DNA from 2 places in the Calothrix sp. CBUCES-K 9914 genome. Region 2 is predicted to be linked to the other one. Evidence: predicted binding sites of a transcription regulator. Region 2 holds the regulator's gene; the other holds the start of a gene.
The links. The regulator NtcA, encoded in region 2, controls nitrogen genes in cyanobacteria. The targets are predictions, from matches to a motif close to TNTGTANNNNNNNNTACANA.
Positions count from the first base shown of each region.

Region 1: AC2JBO_RS11740 (DUF3155 domain-containing protein) is a predicted target of NtcA. The motif match lies at 3,909-3,928, and genes of this name have one in related genera.

Region 1 is NZ_JBXXZH010000039.1:37,436-45,178, forward strand. It holds gene serS (serine--tRNA ligase) at 1-1,150, opposite strand, end outside; gene AC2JBO_RS11725 (DUF3611 family protein) at 1,211-1,774, opposite strand; gene AC2JBO_RS11730 (PadR family transcriptional regulator) at 2,361-2,711, shown strand; gene AC2JBO_RS11735 (cofactor assembly of complex C subunit B) at 2,764-3,294, shown strand; gene AC2JBO_RS11740 (DUF3155 domain-containing protein) at 3,561-3,878, opposite strand; gene AC2JBO_RS11745 (sensor histidine kinase) at 4,165-5,544, shown strand; gene AC2JBO_RS11750 (S-layer homology domain-containing protein) at 5,553-6,806, opposite strand; gene AC2JBO_RS11755 (hypothetical protein) at 7,105-7,281, opposite strand; gene AC2JBO_RS11760 (conjugal transfer protein TrbI) at 7,296-7,743, opposite strand, start outside.
Region 2 is NZ_JBXXZH010000153.1:6,523-14,265, forward strand. It holds gene AC2JBO_RS28170 (DUF2243 domain-containing protein) at 1-75, shown strand, start outside; gene AC2JBO_RS28175 (alpha/beta fold hydrolase) at 197-1,087, shown strand; gene AC2JBO_RS28180 (YqhA family protein) at 1,320-1,805, shown strand; gene hisB (imidazoleglycerol-phosphate dehydratase HisB) at 1,898-2,509, opposite strand; gene fabI (enoyl-ACP reductase FabI) at 2,588-3,364, opposite strand; gene ntcA (global nitrogen regulator NtcA) at 3,800-4,471, shown strand; gene AC2JBO_RS28200 (DUF3084 domain-containing protein) at 4,851-6,341, shown strand; gene AC2JBO_RS28205 (pre-16S rRNA-processing nuclease YqgF) at 6,584-7,000, shown strand; gene AC2JBO_RS28210 (DUF3146 family protein) at 7,136-7,399, opposite strand; gene AC2JBO_RS28215 (PrsW family intramembrane metalloprotease) at 7,696-7,743, shown strand, end outside.

The DNA.
Region 1 (7,743 bases), on a different contig from region 2:
GAATATAAGAGGTTCCTTTTTTGCCAGCTTCTTTGAAACGAATGTCTCCACGTCTTGCTTGAAAGTCAGCAAAGTTAGAGCAACTGGAAATTTCCCGATATTTCTCGGATGAAGGTAGCCAAACTTCTAAATCATAGGTTTTTGCCGCACCAAACCCTAAGTCACCTGTACATAACTCTATGACACGGTAGGGTAATTTTAATGCTTGTAATATGGCTTCGGCGTTGCCTACCAATTTTTCTAATTCATCAAATGAGGTACTTGGATGTACAAATTTAACAAGTTCAACCTTATTAAATTGGTGTAAACGAATTAATCCTCGCATATCACGTCCATAGCTTCCTGCTTCGCGTCGGAAACAAGGGGTGTAAGCGCAGTGGTATATGGGTAAATCCTCTGCTGTTAAAATATCACCTCTATAAAGGTTTGTTACAGGAACTTCTGCTGTTGGTATTAACCATAAGTCATCTGCAGCACATTTAAAGCTTTCTTCGGCAAACTTTGGTAGCTGTCCTGTTGCGGTGAGTGATTCGGTGTTGACTAAAATGGGTGGAATTACTTCAATATAACCAGCGGCTATTTGAGTATTGAGCATAAATTGAATCAATGCTCGTTCTAACGCGGCGCCTGCTCCGATTAAAGTGATAAAGCGACTTTGGGCGACTTTTACCGCGCGTTCAACGTTAATAATTCCTAATTTTTCACCAATTTCCCAGTGTGGAATAATACTTTTATCTTGAGGTATATACTCAGAACCCCATTTTCTGACCTCGACGTTCTCGTCTTCATTTCTACCAACGGGTGTAGACTCACTAGGCAAATTCGGAAGTGCAAGTAAGCTTTGTTGAATTTGGTCTTTAATTTCTTTTTCTTGTGGTTCAAGGGAGCTAATTTGTTCTTTAACAGCTTTACCTTCTTCTCTGAGCGCAGCAATTTCTGCTCCTTTGGGGTCAGCACCTGCTTTGATTTTTTGTGGAATCAAACTAGCAATCTCGTTTCCACGTGCTTGAAGTTGGTTTCGCGTTGATTCTAGTTCGCGCTGCTTTTTATCCAACTCTAATATTGGTTGAATTTCAAACTTATCGCCGCGCGTACTCAAGCGTTGCTGTACTAATTCTGGATTTTCGCGTATTTGCTTGATATCTAGCACAAATTTTCTCTTTCTAACTAATATAGTCTCGCCAACACACCAGCAATAATATAATAATCTTTATTTTGTAATTCGATTTAGCAGCCAAATTGAGCCGATAAGTCCGGCAAAGTGTGCGGAAACAGTATTTGTGTTTGCTTGTACTACAAATATATCTAAGGGTTGTATGACTCGACTGGGGTCGAGTTGTGTATATACACCACCAGTAAACTGCGGTAAGGTTAAGGATTTAGTTAACAATATACCGACAATTGCTTGGGCGCCGACAAGGGTTAATAGGATACCGACGAGATGAACTATCAAACCTAAACGGACGACTTGAACGGTTTCTAATTTACGAGGACGGTTATTGGAGTTTGGAGAATCAAGCTGTCTACCGATTTGAACATAGCGAAAAGCAATAAAAATACCTACGCATAGGGCAACAAGTCCGCTAATTGCGAAAAATACACCTAAACCTGCTCCGGGGTTAGGAGCATTGCCTGCTCTGGGACTGATGCTGGCAAAAAGTAGAATCCCACCAGAAATAACACCTAACACTAATTGCGACCAAAAGGTAATCCAACCTGTAAGGCGGAAAAGTCTGGCAATTGCTCGCAGTTGTGAATCGGATTTTTCGCTCATATCATCTTACACTCGCAGGCGCCTGGGCGATAACTAAGTTTACTATCACATATCACATTACAGAAAAACTTTCCAAGGTCAAAAAAGACAATATTTTCAGTATTATACAGTTTTCGCATGTGTAAATGGGTGTAAATGCTTGACAGCTAAGATTATCAGCCACAATTTTTTAGACAATGGGTACGCGCGGGAATCACTGTCAACAAAAGTGTTTATTAAGTTTTACAAAAAATATCGCATTTTACCTTTAAAATATCTTGAGTGGCATTTTATGCTTAAGCAGTTCAAATTGACTGAGCATCACTTAACACAAAGGTAGTAGCATCCGTTGTTACTACTACCGCTCCTCACCACACTAGATGCAAAGTTGATTAAAGGCTCTTTTTACAGTGCCTTGAGAACCGTCTCTCCCTTCCTGCGAGTAGTCAGCGTGGGAATCTGTATGTTACATATGCTTAGTGGCATTTTACCCTAAGTAACGTTATATACTTACATAGTCAGGGGGTAGCACTATATACTGACTTAGAGATTGTACGCGCTCACTTTCAGGGATTCTTTTAGCCATACTTTTAGCCATTCACAAACCATGAAACTCGAGGATATATATCAGTATTTTGAGAATCCTCCGCCAACTTACTTGTGCCAAGAACTCGCGGTCTGCTATATTTTGTCGGTTCTGCTTAACGAAGGAGAATCATACGGTACCGAGTTGATCCAGAAGTTAGAGAGCGATTATCCAACCTATCGGCTTTCGGATACTGTACTTTATAGTGCAATTAAATTTCTCGAAGACGAAAAGGCTATAACCGGATACTGGAAAAAGCTCGAAGGACGGGGGCGCCCCCGACGAATGTACCAAATTTCTCCGGAATGGCAAGAACACGCGCAAAATTTAGCGTTGTTGTGGCAGGAGTATATCAAAGGGAGAACAAATTGACGAATAATAAATAATGAATAAATCGTCATTATTGTAACGAACACTGCTTGCTATGGATAGTGCAATTCTGCCATCGACGTTGCTGCTAACAGTGCTTCTATTAGTTGGGCAGTTCTTTTTCATCCGTGCCTCAACTAAAGACCGCACCGAAACAGCAAAATTTGTTTCAACGCGAGAAGAAGCAAGACTTTTGCCTCAGTTAAAGGAATATTTCCAAGCGCGGTCTTACCGGGTGGCAGCGGTAGACCCTGAACAAAACCAAGTTAGTTTTGAAGGGTTTGTGCGGCCTAGCTTGTTTCTAGCTGTCTTCTTAACACTTTTATCAACTATAGGTATTCTTTGCCTTGCCTTGGTTTTGTCGCAACTTTTTCCAAATCTGGGTAGTGTTTTTTTGGGGTTGCTGCTTCTGTCGCCTTTAAGTGGATTATTTTATTGGAGAAAAGCTGGAAGACTTGAGAAAGTCTTGCTTAAAGTTGAAACGACTGAGAGCAATGACACTTTCCCAAGCCAAATAACTGTAGTTGCCCACCGTGACGAGCTTATCGAGTTACAACAGGCGCTACAGTTAGAACAAATTTATTGAATACGTACCTAAGAGCGAATTATGCCTCCTAACTTGCAGAATTCCCCACGAACCTTAAGTTCGTGGAGAATTTATGCGTTTGCTCTTGAGGCTTCCTTACTAGTGCAGCCTCCGAACTTTCTTTAATAGCTGTAATGAGGTCGTGACTGGCAATTGAGCCACATGATTAAGAAAAAATTAATTTTTAAATAAAAGCCGCCTTTTTGCCAGTTAATTATTGTCAATAACCAAAAATATCAACAGTCCTTGACATAATGGTGAATGTGTTATCGACCTGCTACAGCGAGTACCTCCTGCCCGGAAGGAGGCTCTAAAGTTCTGAGGCTCGGAAATAAGAAATGATTCTCTTCAACGTATTGAGCACCGAATAAACCTTTTTCAGCCCAAAAGTATCGGTCAGTGGTGTGTTCATTACGCTTTACGAGTAGTAACGCAGGAGGCAAAATGCCTTCGGTTTGTATAAACCTTCTAGCTGCCGTCACGGGTTTTTCCTCGCCACTGTCGATGCTATATTGAGGCACGTGCTCCAGAATTCGCCGTCCTTCCTGGCGCCGACGGCTTTTCCGCTTGCGTCTCCTTGCCAAGCTAAATTCCTCCTCTTTCAAGCAAAAAAGATTGTAGTTATAGCTACAAAATCCGTCGTAATTATAAAAGTTCTAGCTCAAAAAATCAACTGTTTTTAAATAAATGATACATAATAAGCAATACCTTTGAAGGTAGATTAATAAAAAATGCCCAAAGATATAATATTAGACGGGTAGAGCTAAAGTCGGCAAAAGTCAGTTAACATCATCAAAAGGGAGTTACTGGCGTAACAACTGCGCTCTTGTTCTCTGTCAACAGTCGGAAACCACCTCTTAGAAGTCAAAAATGTTCATGTCCGCTAGTTCCGAGTTTATTGCTCTAGTCAGAGAGCAAATGGCGCTGTTAGCCCAAGGGCTGGGAGCCTCTTTAAGTATTTTATACCTAACGCAAGAATTAGTAGAAGCTCACGTTCAAGAGGCAAAGCTAGTTCCAATTGTAATTTACCCCGATACGGCAGCTTTACTCCCGGCTGACGTTAACTATGAGGATTTGACAGATAGTTCTATAGTACTAAATAAAGAGATTAATAGTTTAAGCAATTTAGACGAGTTAGAGTTAACAGTTGGGAAGCAAAAGGTAGTATCAGAATCAATAAGGTCTAATTTATCAGTGCTATCGAGTGATGGAACAAGTTCACCTTCCTTTACAAATCAGCATCAAGAGTTGATGTTGAATGATAATCAGGTAGTTTTACCTTTGATTCACGAGAACATGATGCTAGGGGTGTTAGTAACAACGCCTAGTAATGGTAGAATATGGGATGAGCAAGAAAGAAGCGAGATTCGGAGAGTAGCACAGACTTTAGCAATTGCGTGTATTTTAGACCAAAAGCGAGCATGGTTACAGCAGCAGTTGCATTCATCACAAATTCTTCAGGAAAAGCAGCAAGATTTGCTCGATAGTTTACTGCACCAATTTCGCAATCCGCTAACTGCTTTACGAACTTTTGGTAAATTGTTGATTAAGCGGTTACAGCCTGGAGATAAAAATCGCGATGCCGCAACGTCTATTGTACGTGAAAGCGACCGTTTACAAGAGTTGCTTCAAAAGTTTGATGAAGTGATTGATTTAAGGGCAGAAGAATTAGTACAAGTGTTGGATTCAGAAAAGATTACTAAGGCGCCTTCTAAATTACTAAAGCCAGCTTTGCTATTACCCGGTTCGGATGAAACTCTAACAGATTGTTCCCTAGCAGATATACTACTACCATTATTGGATTCAGCGAATGCAATTGCAAACGAGCGTAACTTGGAACTGATTACTGATATACCAAGTGATTTACCATTGCTTAGAGTAAATAGTAAAGCGTTGCGGGAAGTTTTCAGCAATATTATTGATAATGCTTTGAAGTATACACAGTCTGGAGGAAAAGTTTTAGTAAAAGTTGGGCAGCAAAGAGATAATATGCAGGGAGTGGTGATTAGTGATACTGGGTCTGGTATTCCACAAACAGATTTAGGACATATTGGAGAGAGACATTACCGAGGTGTGCAGGCACAAACGGATATTCCTGGAACTGGGTTGGGGATCGCGATAGCTAAACAGTTGATAGAGCAAATGCAGGGCGAAATTCAAGTTTTCAGCCCCGCAATTAGTTCTATAATTGAGTCTCAAGACACTATTGGTACAACCTTTGTTGTTTGGTTGCCACTTGCTAATAGTTAGTAGCTTAATTATTTGAGAGAGATTTGCAAGTTTTGTCCAATTGTCATTTGTAAGTCGGTATCGGGATCGATGACGATTAAATCTACGCTCTTTTTACCGAAGAAGGCGCCAATTAAACCACCGATAGCTGCACCACCAAGAACTTCTTCTGTTGCGATGGCACGGTCACCTGTGACGGCAGAAACTGCTGCTGCTGCTCCGGCGCCTAATGCTGCATTTTTGAGTGCAGAACCAAGACGGTCACCCTTTTGAATTGTTTGGGTTTTGGTGATAGCTTCTGATTGAGCGTTGATTTTATATTCTTGACCGCCAGTCATGACTAACTTGTCTGCAATAAATTGCGAACCTTTGCTGCCTTTTACTGGTTTTAGTTGGCCTACAACTTGACTACCTGCGGGGATAACGACTCTACCTCTATCAGTTACTACGTTTTGAGCTACAGTCAAGGTGAGAGGCGCCGTTTCATCTTTAGTCAACAGAATTTTCTCTGCTTTGTCGTATTTAACTGGGATAACTGTACCTTGAGGAATTACTACAGCAATAGGTGGTTGTTCTGTATTGTTATTAAGTGCAACTATATATGGTGAGTTAATTGCAGAAACTTGGTTTGTGCTGACTAATGCTTGATAAATAAATGCTGCTACCTGCGCGCGGGTTGCAACTTGTTCGGGGTTAAGGAACTTGAGGTTAGGGTAGTTAACTACAATTCTATTTTCTGTTGCTGCTGCAATTGGTGCGCGTGCGTATGAAGCTATATTTGTAGAATCATTAAAATATTGCAGTGTTCCTTCAACGTTTTGAGCGTTGAAGTCTAATCCGTTTGCTAATGAAACTAATACTTGCTGACGAGGAATTTGTTCTTCTGGACCGAAACGATTTCCGGGATACCCAGACATGAAACCTGTGGTGTAAGCTTGTTGAATCGCACTCAAAGCCCAGTAGTTACTGCGTACATCAGTAAATTGAGTGCCTTGACGAACTTGATTTTTCTGAAACGCTTTGTTGAGCATTGCTGCAAATTGAGCGCGCGTTACCGGAGCTTCTGGACGGAATGAGCCATCAGGAAATCCTGCAATAACTCCACGTTGTCCTAATTCTTGAATGAATTGTGATGCCCAATAATTAGATTGAACGTCAGTAAATGTGGTTGCTGTTTGAGCTACGGCTGGTGCTGATGCAATCATTGGCGCCACTGTTCCTGCGGTAACGCTCATCGCCATGAATGCTGCTAATCCCGATGAAAAACGATTTCTGTATGACATTGTTTTATTTCTCCCCGACACTTTTTGCTTTTTGATTTGTTAGTTGCTTTGACTTTTTTTTGAGTATGAAGTTCCTTTTTTGACTAATTTATTTCAGTATATTTATTGAATTAATTAGTCAAAATACTTGCACATGCACCTAGTAAATACATGAAATTAGCCATTTGAATTAGAACAATACAAATAATTGTATTGCTGTGTGCAAACGGTTATTTTTTTAAATTTGCTGTATTATCAAGTGTGTACTATGAACCAGTTATCAAAATCTAATACAATTGAAAACGTTAGTTTGAACTAGTTATAGCGATTCAGATAAAAAGTATAATTCTTTTGCCTGATGTATTGATTGACGCAGTATAAAAAAAATAGTTGCAGGTTGTTTGAAAGATTTTTGACCGTGGAAGCAGGCGCCAATAATTAAGCGGTCGTCTTTTTGAAGTACGACCGCGCTTGGAATGGGATGTTTAAAAGCCACGATTGAATATTGATTTATCGGTAGTTAGGAGATATTCTCAATTCGTTCGTTAGTCTTAAGGTTAAGTCTCTCTCTGTATCTATCGATATTAGTTCAGCGTTGTTACGGCGAAGTAGAACGCTTGCTAAGGCGCCTGCACCACCACCTGCTAACAATTCACCAACTTCGATCTTTCTGTTACCTGTAATCAGTCCAATTAAAGCTCCGGCGCCTGCACCGTATGCAGCATCTGTGAGAATTTGACCTGTATTGGCACCTTTTGAAATCTTCTCTGTACGGGTAACTATATCAGATTCGGCGCTTATGCTTTGCTTCTGACCATTAGGAAACTCAATCTCACGCGCGACAAACCGGGCGCCTTTTTGTGAGTAACTGTTAGCGGGTTCAATTTTACCTTTGATTTTACTGCCGCTTGGAATTAAGACGTTTCTTCTGTTATCAATAATATTGTCACGTACTGTA
Region 2 (7,743 bases):
GGATTTCTAGCCTTCGGCGCCTTGTTAATGGTGATTGGCACCATAGTACAGAACAGGGAAAAGGTCGAAGCGTAAAGAATAAAGGAGTAACTGAAGTAAGGTGGGCAGTGCCCACCCTACGCTTGAGGAGTGAAGTATTTTTTCGCAATAAAACTTAAAATAAGATTCATATAGTTTAGAAAAATTAATTGCAACAGTGATTACGCAACAGCAAACAGTTCAAACCGTGTTAGAGAAACACTTTTGGACTTGGCAAGGCTATAAAATTCAATACACCGTTATGGGTACGGGTAAGCCCTTAGTGCTAATTCACGGTTTCGGTGCTTCAATCGGGCATTGGCGTAAAAATATACCTGTATTAGCAGAAGCAGGGTATCGTGTATTTGCAATAGATTTATTAGGGTTTGGCGGTTCTGAGAAGGCACCCATTAATTACAACATTGAAGTTTGGGTAGATTTACTGAAAGACTTTTGGGCAGAGCATATTCAGCAACCAGCAACATTTATTGGTAATTCAATTGGTGCGCTTATTGGTTTGACTGTGCTGGCAGAACATCCAGAAATTGCTGCATCTGGAGTATTAATTAACAGTGCGGGAGGGTTAAGTCATCGACCGCACGAGTTAAACCCGCCATTACGCATTGTAATGTCAGCTTTCAATAGATTAGTCAACCATCCCATAACGGGGTCATTTGTATTTAACCGTATTCGGCAAAAGCATCAAATTCGCCGCACATTGTACCAAGTTTACCGTGACCGTAGTGCTGTAACCGATGAATTAGTCGATTTATTGTATGAACCATCCTGCGAAAGTGGCGCCCAAAAAGTCTTCGCGTCAATTTTAACGGCGCCTCCTGGTGCTAGTCCTAGTACACTACTACCCAAAGTCAACGTACCATTGTTGGTACTATGGGGTGCAGATGACCCTTGGACACCAATAAGTGGGGCAAAAATTTATGAACAAGCGCAAAAAATGGGCAAAGAAATCAAAATAGTTTCTATCCCTGGCGCCGGTCATTGCCCCCATGATGAAGTACCAGACAAAGTGAATTCAGAAATCATCAATTGGTTGACTGAACAAGCTTAAAGATTCGTAATAGATTTTTAATTTCACTGCTCTTTAACTTTTTGTGCCCTTTGTGATTATCTTTATACCACAGAAGGCACAAAAATATTGATGAATCATAGAAAAACTACTATATAAATCACATTATATAGGGTAAAACCTAGCGTACCTTTAAGCACAAAACATTATAGAGTCAAAAAGGGCAGCTATAGCCACAAATCTAATTGGCTTTTGTCCTTTAGGGAAAGTTATTATGATTCATCGCATTCTAGCAAGCAGTAAAAAGCTGATTCTTTTAGCAGTTATTTGTTCGTTTATAGCTTCAGTTACGGTTTTGATTTACGGTGTGATTGAAACAGGTGATGCTGTTATACATGTAATACTTGATGGTCCAGTCTCTAGTAAAGGTAGCAAAAAGCTTGTTGTAGCCTTCGTTGAAGTGATTGATCTGTTTTTGCTGTCCACAGTATTCTATATTACAGCATTGGGGTTATACGAGTTATTTATTGATGACCGGGTTAAAGTACCTGAATGGTTAGAAATACATGATATAGATGATTTGAAAGGCAAGCTAATTAGTGTAATCGTTGTAGTCCTAAGTGTCTTATTTTTAGGACAAGCTGTAACGTGGAATGGAGATACAAATGTTTTGCCATTTGGAGTAAGTATTGCATTAGTGATTACTTCGTTAACCTTCTTTTTGAGTACACACAATAAAAAGCCCAAATCTGACCATTAATTTTGATGGGTCGTAGCACAGGCAAGATGCCTATGCTACATGAACCCATCAAAATTAAAATGTGAACCACGGTTCACAAAATTTTCTTCTGCTTATAACACTCCCTTAGAACTGGGAATTATACCCGCACGACGGGGGTCAATTTCAGCAGCCATTCGCGCCGCGCGTGCGAATGCTTTAAATGTGGCTTCAATAATATGGTGAGAATTTATACCATCTAGTTGGCGGATGTGTAGAGTTGTAGAGCTATGGTTAACTATAGCAACAAAGAATTCTCGTACTAACTGTGTGTCATATGTTCCAACTCTTTGCGTAGGAATTTGTAGTCCGTAGCTGAGATGAGGGCGCCCAGAAAAGTCGAGAGCGACTTGAACCAAAGCTTCATCAAGAGGTGCAAGAAAGTTACCGAAGCGCACAATGCCTTTTCTATCACCTAAAGCTTTATTTAATGCTTGTCCGAGGGTAATACCAACATCCTCGTTAGTGTGATGGTCATCAATATGTAAGTCACCTGTTGCGCGCACGTCTAAATCAATTAATCCGTGGGAAGCGATTTGATGTAGCATGTGGTCGAGAAAAGGGATACCAGTTGCAGCATGACAGACTCCAGTACCATCAAGGTTGATTGTAACTTCGACATCGGTTTCGCCAGTAGTGCGGCAAACAGTAGCTGTACGCTGGGTTAAGGAAGTGAGGGTTTGCATTTTAAGTAGGGTGCGTGAAGGCTACCAACAATTCTAAAATTAATTAGTGATCTAGTAGCCTTCACGCACCATACATTATTACATTCCCATAATTTCATAACCTGCATCGACATAGAGGACTTGTCCAGTAATACCGCTTGACAAGTCGCTGCATAAAAATGCGGCAGTGTTCCCAACTTCCGTTTGTGTAACAGTGCGACGTAGAGGCGCCACTTTTTCAACGTGATGAATCATGTCTAGAATACCGCCAACCGCAGAAGATGCTAAGGTGCGGATGGGACCTGCGGAAATGGCGTTGACGCGAATATTTTGGGCGCCAAGTTCGCTGGCAAGGTAGCGGACGCTGGCTTCTAAACCTGCCTTGGCTATACCCATGACGTTATAATTAGGGATGGCGCGTACACCGCCTAAATAAGTTAACGTTACAATGCTTCCACCTTCTGTCATCAGAGGTTTTGCGGCGCCTGCAAGCTGGATCAGCGAATAAGTGCTTATTTCTAAGGCAGTATTAAAACCGGAACGCGAAGTTTGACTAAAGTCACCGCTCAAATCGTCTTTGTTGGCAAAAGCGAGACAGTGGATGAGTATATCTAACTTACCCCATTTAGAGCTAATCTCGGCAAAGGTCGATTGAACCTCTTGCTCGTTAGCAACGTTACAAGGTAGAAATAAGCTAGGGTTGAGCGGTTCCACTAGTTCAAATACCTTTTTTTCCATTTTGCCTTTGTCGTCGCTGAGGTAGGTAATACCTAAATTTGCCCCAGCTTTATGCAGTTGCTGGGCTATACCCCAAGCGATGGAACGGTTGTTGGCGATACCTGTAACAAGGGCATTTTTTCCGGTTAAATCGAGCATAAATATATTAGAAGACAGACGCATTCCTTAGGAGCATACTAGAATGTGATGCCTTTTGTGCAAGGTCAGGGCGCCAGCGTAGAAGTTAAAAAACTCTTTGTATCAAGTCAAATCTTACTACCAATGAAAGGATGTTGTTTACTAGAGTGATGTTACCAAGGACAAAGTTATTACCGGTCTTTGAAGAGCGCTTTTCATCTGGGTTTTTTCACCAGGAAAAAGCTTCATTGAGTGTTATTGTAAATAGTTATCAAAAAGTAGTAGCCGAAGTCATCAAAAATTATGTATCATTGTGAACAAATAACTGTGAGAAATGTTGATATAGCGAGGTTGAGTATAGGAAAGTACAAAAAGGTTAACAATGTATTATTGAATTTTCGAGTGTATTCTTAGGTAATCTGTTTTTATTTTCTGGCATTGGGTAGGGGAAGGGAGATGATCGTGACACAAGATAAAGCCCTAGCAAATGTTTTCCGTCAGATGGCGACTGGAGCGTTCCCACCTGTTGTGGAAACCTTTGAGCGCAATAAGACCATATTTTTTCCTGGCGACCCTGCCGAAAGAGTTTATTTTCTTCTCAAAGGCGCTGTTAAACTCTCCAGGGTGTACGAAGCAGGGGAAGAAATAACGGTAGCGCTACTCAGGGAAAATAGCGTCTTTGGTGTTTTATCCTTATTGACAGGAAACAAATCGGACAGATTTTACCATGCGGTTGCATTTACCCCTGTGGAATTGCTATCAGCCCCAATTGAGCAAGTCGAACAAGCGTTGAAGGAAAACCCCGAATTATCGATGTTAATGCTGCGTGGACTCTCCTCGCGGATATTGCAAACAGAGATGATGATTGAAACACTTGCACACCGGGACATGGGTTCGAGGTTGGTGAGCTTCTTATTGATTCTCTGTCGTGATTTTGGAGTTCCCTGTGCTGATGGAATCACAATTGATTTAAAATTATCGCACCAAGCCATCGCCGAAGCTATTGGTTCAACTCGTGTAACTGTCACCAGGCTTCTAGGCGATTTACGCGAGAAAAAGATGATTTCAATCCACAAGAAGAAAATCACTGTCCATAAACCTGTTACTTTAAGCCGTCAGTTCACTTAAAAGTCGTTGGAGGATATTTAGGTGACATAGAATTTATTTGGTATGTGCTATGTGGCTATAGTGTGTTAATATCAACCGCTATAGTACATTAAAGCTACCAAAAAGGCGGAACGCTGTACTCAATGATTGTGGCGCCGATAGTCTAGACTCATGAAGCTAGACTTGAATTAGGCGCCAATTATACTTTCGTTGGGACGGCGTAAACCGCTAGCTATGCACTGTTAATTTACTAGGATAAAATCTACTGGCAACAGGTTAAATAGCTGTGGTTATTTAAGTATATGTCACATTATGTTCATATATTACCCATTTTAAATTTTATATATAACGGGATTGTCCGTGGTATTACTTATGACCAAGAGGTTTCAATAGCCATTCTATGACCACCGCGTACATCCTGATTACAGCGATTTTAATTTTGGGAGGCTTTATTGCCACCGTTGGAGACCGAATTGGTACACGGGTCGGTAAGAAACGCCTCTCACTGTTTAACCTGCGTCCAAAAAATACAGCAGTAGTAGTAACAATATTAACGGGGATTGGGATTTCAGCTTCAACTTTAGGAATATTGTTTTTAGCAGATGATGGATTACGAAAAGGTGTATTCGAGTTAGAAAACATCCAAAGGGACTTACGACGTAAACGTGATCAACTCAAGGGTGCAGAAACTCAAATTAGCAAGGTAACAAATGAGCTAGGTCAAGCGAAGCAGCAGCAAGCAGAAGCGCAAAAACGTTTGGAAAGCACAAATCAAAACCTGCAAGAAGCCAACAAGAAGCAAAGACAGACACAAACCCAACTCAACAAGACGTTAACACTTCAGGCACAAACTCAATCTCAACTCAGGGGAACACAAACTCGCCTTGGTCAGGTGGTAGCACAGTACAAACAAGCGATTTCGCAATTACAAAGCGTCTACGACGAACGTAAAAAGCTTCAACAAGAAATAACCCTACAAAAGGCAGAAAGTCAAAAACTCTTTAACGAAGCCAAAATAGCAATCGACGAAGCTAAAAACGCAATCCAAAAACGCGACCGGGAACTTGCATCACGTAAAAGCGCTATCGAGTCGCGCGACCGTAAAATTAGCAATCTCGACTCGTTGATTCAAAAACGCAATCTCGAAATTGGCGCGCGTGAGCAGATTATTGCCCAGCGAGAATCAAGACTCAAAGAGTTAGAATCGCAGCAAGGTGATCTCGAAAAAGAAGTAGCTCGACTCGAAAAGTACTATCAATCGTTCCGCGACTTGCGTTTAGGTAAATTAGCTTTGATTCGCGGTCAAGTTTTAGCGTCAGCAGTTATTACCGTTCAGCAACCAAGTGCCGCAAAGCAAGCTGTCAGACAACTTTTAGAAGAAGCGAACCGATACGCAGTGTCAGAATTAACTGAACCTGGAACAAATCCACCAGTAGATGGTATTTTGCAAATCTCAAAAGACCAAGTTCAGCTGTTGAGCAAGCAAATCGAAAATGGACGCGACTATGTAGTGCGTGTGTTTTCAGCAGGTAATTATGTTCGAGGTGAAAGGCGAATCGAATTTTTTACTGATGCGACTTTAAACCAAATAGTATTTCGAGGTGGCGAACTTCTGGCAACCACAACAGCCGACCCGACCACAATGACATCCTATCAAATGCGCCAAAGACTTGATTTATTAATTTCAGCTTCGCAATTTCGCGCGCGTAATGCTGGTATATTAGACGATATCCAAATTGATAGTACATTCCTGCGTTTTTTGGCACAACTACGGCAGTATCAGCAACCCGTAGAGATTCGAGCCATTGCTGCAGAAGATGCATATACAGCAGGACCATTAAAAGTGAAGCTTATAGCAATTCAAAATGGGCAAGTAATTTTTAGTACGTAGGGTGCGTGACGCTATAACAATCTTGCAACGAAGCTAACATATAATAACGTCACGCACCTTACTAGTTAAAAGTTGAAGCAATGAGCAAAAGATAGCTACATTTAGAATAAAAGTTGAAACGATCATAAAAATATCATTTATAACTCTTAACTATTAACTCACTCCTGTGCGTGACGCTACAAGATTATTTGCTTCGTTGCAAGATAGTTAGTAGCGTCACACACCCTACCTCCTAACTATTAATGACACAACCGATGATTTTGGGTTTCGACCCTGGAAAAGATAAATGTGGTGTAGCAGTAATGGGACTAGACCGCCAGTTATACTACCACGAAGTGATTCCGGCGCCGGATGCGATTATGGAAATATCGCGACTGCGGCAAAAATTCCCCATAACACTACTAGTGATGGGGGATCAAACGACTGCAAAACAATGGAAAAAAAAGTTAAGCGACGAATTAATGGAGGCAATAAATATTGTCTTAGTAGACGAACGCTACACCACCTTGGAAGCACGCGACCGCTACTGGCAAATGTATCCACCCAAAGGATTAAATAAGCTTTTACCCCAAGGTATGCGTCAACCCCCACGACCGATTGATGATATCGTCGCCATTTTGCTCATAGAACGGTACTTAACCGGATTAACTCACAAATAGTGCTGAGTAGAAAGTGCTGAGTGCTGAGTATTTTAACACCTTTCTATTATCTATTACTTACTTATAACTCTTCTCCTCAGCACTCAGCACTCAGCACTCAGCACTCAGCACTCTTCTCCTCAGCACTCATTACTCTTATAACTCCGCTCGAATTGTAAAAGCATAATCTCCTCCTGGTTCGAGTTGATAATCCTTTTGCTCTAAAAAGCGACCAAGCGGTTCCTTTATTAAAGCTCGACCTTGAGAAGGTCTGACTGACAGTTCTCCTTGGCGAAAATCCCATCTGAACTGCCACTCAAATTCACCCGCGCGTACTTCGCCCTCAAGTAAGCCTTGTTTCCAAGACTGGCGTATAATCCGAACATGGGCAGTAGTTTCTGGTAGAGGTTTGGCACTCACAACACTAGGACCGTTAGATTCTTTTAAAGGTTGCGTGACTATAACTGCACATGGATCGAACCTGTACATTTAACTAACTTACATCAAATTTTCAGATTTGATATAGACCATACGTAAACCATTTGTAAGAATTTTATGACTTAAATCAGTATCTTAGGTATATAACTATTGAAATAGCTGAACGAAGCGACCCTAAAGTTAGTTGCGTATTTTTGCGGTTGTAGAAAAATGCATAGTAAAGCCATTTTGGGAGTAGCAAGCAAGCAACGCTTGTAATTTTCTCCCCATAGTGTGCTATGACACAGCCCAACCTTCTTGAACAAGCAAAAAAAGGCGACCCAAAA